Regions from separate parts of the Micromonospora sp. CMU55-4 genome, predicted to be linked through region 2. Evidence: riboswitches for the same ligand, from Rfam matches in the RefSeq annotation. Region 2 holds a riboswitch; each other region holds the start of a gene.
The links. Region 2 has a riboswitch for cobalamin ahead of metE (5-methyltetrahydropteroyltriglutamate--homocysteine S-methyltransferase). Riboswitches for the same ligand answer to the same signal wherever they lie in the genome.
Positions count from the first base shown of each region.

Region 1: another riboswitch for cobalamin. It lies ahead of HA073_RS07580 (acyl-CoA thioesterase); the one in region 2 lies ahead of metE (5-methyltetrahydropteroyltriglutamate--homocysteine S-methyltransferase).
Region 3: another riboswitch for cobalamin. It lies ahead of HA073_RS07595 (ribonucleoside-diphosphate reductase subunit alpha); the one in region 2 lies ahead of metE (5-methyltetrahydropteroyltriglutamate--homocysteine S-methyltransferase).

Region 1 is NZ_JAAOLH010000003.1:307,494-309,745, reverse strand. Features, by position in the region: gene HA073_RS07585 (LysE family translocator) at 1-302, opposite strand, end outside; gene HA073_RS07580 (acyl-CoA thioesterase) at 306-818, opposite strand; cobalamin riboswitch at 949-1,150, opposite strand; gene HA073_RS07575 (copper resistance CopC family protein) at 1,346-1,951, opposite strand; gene HA073_RS07570 (Dyp-type peroxidase) at 1,985-2,252, opposite strand, start outside.
Region 2 is NZ_JAAOLH010000004.1:139,723-141,974, forward strand. Features, by position in the region: gene HA073_RS09125 (beta-1,3-glucanase family protein) at 1-595, shown strand, start outside; cobalamin riboswitch at 707-926, shown strand; gene metE (5-methyltetrahydropteroyltriglutamate--homocysteine S-methyltransferase) at 1,042-2,252, shown strand, end outside.
Region 3 is NZ_JAAOLH010000003.1:310,202-312,453, forward strand. Features, by position in the region: gene HA073_RS07590 (PrsW family glutamic-type intramembrane protease) at 1-732, opposite strand, end outside; cobalamin riboswitch at 853-1,069, shown strand; gene HA073_RS07595 (ribonucleoside-diphosphate reductase subunit alpha) at 1,182-2,252, shown strand, end outside.

The DNA of each region.
Region 1 (2,252 bases), on a different contig from region 2:
CCGGGCCGGCCCGTGCCGCGCAGCGCCCGCAGGCCCAGCACGATCAGGTACGCCGCACCGGCCCACCGGATCGCGGTGAACAGCACCGGGGACGCGGCGATCACGGTGGCGAGTCCGGCCACCACGGCGGCGACGTGCACCGCCTCCCCGGCCGCGACCCCGAGCGCCGCCACCGCCCCGGCCCGCGCGCCGTACCGGGTGGCGTTGGCGAGCACGAACATCATGTCCGGCCCGGAGGTGAGCATGAGCACCACGATCGCGGCCAGGTATCCCGCGAGCGTGGCCGCCGACAGTCCGAGCACGCCTCAGCCCTCCTCGGCGCCGTCGAGCAGCGCCCGGCGCAGCGCCAGCCGGTGTTCGCGCCGGATCTGCGCCTCCCGGTAGCGCCGCCGGTCACCGTCGGTGCCGGGCAGCAGCGGCGGCACCGGCCGGGGCTGGCCCTCGTCGTCCACGGCCACCATCACCAGGTGCGCGGTCGCCACGTCCACCGGCGGCACCGCGCGGTCCCAGCGGTCCGCGCTGACCTTCACGGCCACCTCCATCGAGCTGCGGCCGGCCCAGGTGATCCGGGCGTCCACGTGCACCACGTCACCGACGCGGACAGCGCGCAGGAAGGCCGTCTCGTCGATGGCGGCGGTGACGGCCGGTCCGTCGGAGTGGCGGGCGGCGACCACCCCGGCGACCGAGTCGATCAGGTTGAGGATCCGGCCGCCGTGCACCGTGCCCATCAGGTTGGTGTGGTGCTGGTCCATGATCTGCGACAGGGTCAGGTGCGACGCCGACGGTGGTCGGCCGGTGAGGGTGATGGCATCGGTCACGGTGCGGTTCCGTCCTCGCAGAAGCGGACCGCCGACCGGACGGGGGAGTTGCACGTCGAGGCACGCCGACGGCTCCCGCCCGGCGTGTCACCCGCCCGACCCACCCGCGAGGTCGACGGCAGCGCGCACCGGTGGTACGCGCGACGCGGGCAGGTCTTCGGACTCGCGGGCCCGACCGGGGTCGCCGGTCGCCTACCGGCCGTCGCTTCCCAGGCCGGTGGCCCAGTGCTGTTGACGGCTGTCGTTCCCACTCACCGCTGCGGGGCAGTCCCGGACTTCCACCGGGTTCCCTCTTACGACACCCGGCCGTCGCCGACCGGGTGAACCAGCGCTCCCGGCAGCCTAACCCAGCCCCGACCCGCCCTCGCCGCGACCCGCGTTCCGCCCTTCGGCGCACTGCCCCCGGCCGTCCCACAGGCGCGCAGGCTCCGGCACACCCGGTGCCGCCCCGCATGCGCCGTCCGCATGGCGGGACGTCTCTCCCGCTCATCAGGAAGCCGGGCGGACCCGCGTCAGCGGGCGACGGGTCAGGAGGCGCGGCGGCGTCGAAGCAGTAGCGCGGTCACGCCGGCTGCCGCCACCGCGGCGACCGCTCCGCCGACCAGGATTCCCACCGGCAGACCGCCGTCGTCGGCGCCCGTCGAGGCGTCGGCACTCGCCGGAGACGCGTCCGCGCCTGCCGCAGCGCCCGCCGAGACGTCCGCGGAGGCGGCCGGCGAGGGAGTGGCCGGTGACGGGGCGGCCGCCGGGGGAGCGGCCGGGTCGGCGACGGTGAAGCGGTACGAGCCCTGGACCGGGTGGCCGTCGCGCGAGACCACGCGGTAGGCGACGGTGTAGGTGCCGTTGGCCAGCGGCTCCTCGATCGTCACCGTGCCCGTCGCGCCGTCCACGGCGGGCGCGCTCGCGGGCACCTGACGGTCGGTGGAGTCGCGCAGCGTGATGGTGGTGAAGGCCGGGTTGAGCCGTTGCAGGAACCGCAGCGTCACCTGCGTCGGCGCGGTGGTGAGCCGGGCGTCGCGGGCCGGCGTGGCCTCCTGCAGCGAGTTGTGCGCCGCCGCGGGCGTGGCCGGGACCAGCAGCAGCGCCGCGGTGAACAGCGCGGCGAGGAGTGCGGAGACGGTACGGGTACGCATGACGCGCCTTCCTGGTCGTGGTCAGCGTCGTGGTCAGCCGAGCAGTTGCTGGCCGATCCAGCCGCCCTCGGGGCAGCCGGGCGGTACGGCGAACACGGCGGAGCCGATCGGGGTGGTCCACTCGTTGAGCAGGTCCCGTTCGGCCAGCCGCCGCTGGATGGGCAGGAACTGCCGGGCGATGTCGGCCTGGTACGCGGCGAAGACGAGCCCGCTGTCCGCGTGTCCCTCGGCGGTCGGCGCGCCGTCGTAGTTGTAGGGCCGGCGCAGGATCTTCTGCCGGTCGTCGGTGACGCGGGCCCGG
Region 2 (2,252 bases):
CCAGCCCAGCACGAACGCCGCCGACTTCTACCGCAGCAACCCCACCAACCAGTACGCCCGCCTGATCCACGCCAACATGACCGACGGCCGGGCGTACGCGTTCGCCTTCGACGACGTCGGCGGATTCGAGTCACTGGTGCACGACGGCGACCCCCGTTCGGCCGGACTGATCCTCAGCCCGTTCACCGGAGGTGGGGGCGGCAACCCGACCACCGGGGTGCCCGTGGTCAGCAACTGGAACAACAAGTGCATCGACGTGCCGAGCTCCAACTTCGTCGACCGCGCGCCGCTGCAGATGTGGAACTGCAACAACACCAACGCGCAGAAGTGGACGTTCAGCGGCACGGCGCTGAAGAGCCAGAACAACAAGTGCATGGACGTCGACGCCGGGTCCACCGCCAACGGGGCGGTGGTGCAGCTCTACACCTGCAACGGCACCGGCGCCCAGCAGTTCACCCTGAACGCCGCCGGGGACCTGGTCAACCTTCAGGCCGACAAGTGCGTCGACATCAAGGACCGGAACGGCAACGACGGCGCGAGGCTCCAGCTCTGGGACTGCACGGGCACGGCCGGCCAGAAGTGGCGCAAGGGCTGACCGGCCCTGCGACGGGGGGCGGGGGCGACCGCGAGTCGCTCCCGCCACCCGCCGCGACGGCTCGCCGTCCCGCAGGACGGACGCGCCGACCACGTCGGCTCACCGCCCCATACGATGGACAACGGTGCTGGTTCGCCGTGCCCGTGAAGGGTGTGGCGTCGTAAGAGGGAACCCGGTGTGAGTCCGGGACTGCCCCGCAGCGGTGAGTGGGAACGACAGCCGTCATCGAAGCACTGGACCGTGAGGTCTGGGAAGCGACGGCCAGTAGGTGACCGGGTGGATCCGGTCGCGCCCGCGAGTCCGAAGACCTGCCCGCACCGCGCGCACCGTCCGGTGCGCGCCGCCGACGGTCGCTCGGGACGGCCGGTGCGGAAGCCGGTACGCCGTCTGTACCCCTTCCCTCCCCGCCTCGATCGGCCTCGTGTGCTTCGAGGGAAGGGATCTCCATGAGTACCGCATTCGGTCAGAGCACCGTGCTGGGCTATCCGCGTATCGGGGGCAACCGGCAACTCAAGAGGGCCGTCGAGGCCTACTGGGCGGGCCGGATCGACGCCGAGGAGTTGGCGGCGACCTCTGCCGCGCTACGGGCGAAGGTGTGGCGGACGCTGCGCGACGCGCGCCTGGACGCGATCCCGTCCAACACGTTCTCCTACTACGACCACGTGCTGGACACGGCCGTCGCCGTCGGCGCGATCCCGCGCCGGTTCGCCCGTCTCGGCCTCGGCGACCTCGGCACCTATTTCGCCATGGCCCGGGGCGTCGATGCCGAGCCGGCGCTCGAACTGACGAAGTGGTTCGACACCAACTACCACTATCTGGTTCCCGAGATCGGCTCCGACACCACCTTCGCGGCGAATCCCGACAAGGCGCTGCGCGAGTACCGCGAGGCCCGCGAGCTGGGAATCGACAGCCGGCCGGTGCTGGTCGGGCCGGCCACATTCCTGCTGCTGGCCAAGCCCACCGAGGCCGGCGGCGAACCGTTCGACCGGCTGACCGACCTGGTCGACGTGTACGCCGGCATCCTGCGATCCCTCGCCGCGGCAGGCGTGCGATGGGTGCAGCTGGACGAACCCGCCTATGTCGCCGACCGGAGCGCCGCCGAGATCGACGCGCTGCGGGAGGCGTACACCCGGCTCGGCGCGGTGGAACAGCGGCCGGCGATCTTCGTCGCCACCTATTTCGGCGAGCTCGGTGACGCGCTGCCCGCCCTGCTCGACACGCCGGTCGAAGCGGTCGGCGTGGATCTGGTGGCCGGGCCCGGCAACCTGCGGCGGCTGGCCGGTGCGGGACCACTGCGCGGCAAGACGATCGTGGCCGGCCTCGTCGACGGCCGCAACGTCTGGCGTACCGACCTGCGGGCCGCCGTGGCGGCCGGTGCCGCCGTCACCGCCCTCGCCGACCACGTCGCCGTGTCCACCTCGTGCTCGCTGCTGCACGTGCCGGAGGACCTGTCCGCCGAGACCGCTCTCGACCCGGCGCTGCGTCAGCGGCTCGCCTTCGCCCGGCAGAAGGTCGATGAGGTCGTCCGGCTCGGCCGCGCGCTGCGCAACGGCACCACGTCCCTGCCCGAGCCGCTGCCGCCCACCCCTGCCGCCTGGCGCGACGACACCGTACGCGGCCGGCTCGCCGCGCTGCGCGCCACGGATCGGCAGCGCGG
Region 3 (2,252 bases), on a different contig from region 2:
GCGCAGCAGCACCCAGCCCAGCGACACACCGCCGATGAACACGTACGCGGGCTGCGTGCCGAACGTGTCCCAGCAGGTGTGCAGCGTGACGGCGGCGGCGAAGGTGAGCAGGAACGCCGCCAGTCTCCGGCCGCCGGGCGCGGCGGCGAACGTGAACAACGCGGCGGCGGTCAGCCCGGTCCAGGCCAGGTGCGCGGCGGGCGCGGTGAGACCGCGAACCAGCAGCGTCCGCTCGACGGCGCCGAGGTTGCCCTCCGACCCGACGAACGCGGCGAACGCGTACCCCATGGTCTCCAGCGCGGCGAACCCGGCGCCGGAGGCCACGCCGATCACCAGGCCCTGCGCCGGTGACCGGTGCCGCCGCCACAGCAGCAGGATGCCGGCCGGCACGATCAGCTTCGCGGTCTCCTCGGCCAGGCCGACGAGCGCCATCGGCAGGACGCCGAGGCGGTGCAGCGTGCCGTACTCCAGCCAGCCGGCGGCGACCACGCCGACCACGCCGCCGAGAAGCGCGGCGACGCCGACGACGGAGCCGGGGACCGGGCGGCGGGCCGGCCGCCCCTGGGCGAAGGCCAGGAACGTGGCGGGCGCGACGCACGCGCCGAGCACGATCAGCGCCGGTACGAACGTGACGGTGCCGGTGCCGGACAGTGTCTCCAGCACCAGCAGGTGAAGCCCGACGCCGACGAGCAGGACCGCCACCCACGCCCAGCGGCGTCCGGTATTCCCCATACGCCGAGTATCGCGCCCGGCGGCGAGCGCCGGCATCGGGGGTAGGCACTGTGGACAGTGAGATCCATGCGACACGCCCGACACGACATCTGGTGTTGCCCAACCGCCCCCACCGCCATATATGGTGGTGCCGCAGCTGGTTCGGCCGAGCCCTCCGGGGCGGGGCCGAGGCAAGAGGGAACCCGGTGGAAATCCGGGACTGCCCCGCAGCGGTGAGTGGGAACGACAGCCGTCAACAGCACTGGGCCACCGGCCTGGGAAGCGACGGCCGGTAGGCGACCGGCGACCCCGGTCGGGCCCGCGAGTCCGAAGACCTGCCAGCGCGCCGTGCGCCTCCGCGTACGGCGGCCGGAGGTCGCGCGGGACGACCGACGCCAGCAGCCGGGCCGGCCGCGCCGTGCCCGTTGGCGTCTCCCGCCGTCTCCAGACGGTGACAGCGAGGAGAGGTCATGACTGTCGTGCAGGAAAGCCCGCCGGCCACCGGCGGCGGGTCCGAGGCCCGCCGGCCGGCGATGCGGGTACGCAAACGGGACGGCGACACCGAGCCGGTGGACGTCGGCAAGATCGTCCGGGCGGTCGAACGCTGGGTCGCCGACCTGGACGAGGTGGACCCGCTGCGGGTGGCCACCAAGACGATCAGCGGGCTCTACGACGGGGCGACCACCGCCGAGCTGGACCGGCTGTCGATCCAGACCGCGGCGGAGCTGATCGGCGAGGAGCCGCAGTACTCGAAGCTGGCGGCAAGGCTGCTGGCCGCGTACGTGGACAAGGAGGTCCGCGGTCAGGGCGTGGCGAGCTTCAGCCAGTCGATCGCGTACGCGCACGGGCTGGGGCTGATCGGCGACGAGACGGCCGCATTCGTCGCCCGGCACGCCCGCAAGCTCGACGACGCCGTGGACCCGGACGGCGACAGGCGGTTCGAGTACTTCGGACTGCGTACCGTGGCCGACCGCTACCTGCTGCGGCACCCGCAGTCGCGGCTGGTGGTGGAGACGCCGCAGTACTGGCTGCTACGGGTGGCCTGCGGGCTGTCCCGCACCCCGGGCGAGGCGGTCGGCTTCTACCGGCTGATGTCCAGCCTGGCCTATCTGCCCAGCTCCCCCACGCTGTTCAACTCCGGCACCCGGCACACCCAGATGTCGTCGTGCTTCCTGGTCGACTCGCCGCGCGACGAGCTGGACTCGATCTACGAGCGCTACCACCAGGTGGCGAAGCTGTCGAAGTTCTCCGGCGGCATCGGCATCGCCTGGTCGCGGGTGCGCGGCCGGGGCGCGCTGATCCGGGGCACGAACGGCCGGTCCAACGGCATCGTGCCGTTCCTCAAGACGCTCGACGCCGGGGTGGCCGCGGTCAACCAGGGTGGCCGGCGCAAGGGCGCGGCCTGCGTCTACCTGGAGCCGTGGCACCCGGACGTGGAGGAGTTCCTGGAGCTGCGGGACAACACCGGCGAGGAGTCCCGGCGTACGCACAACCTCAACCTGGCCAACTGGATCCCGGACGAGTTCATGCGCCGGGTCGAG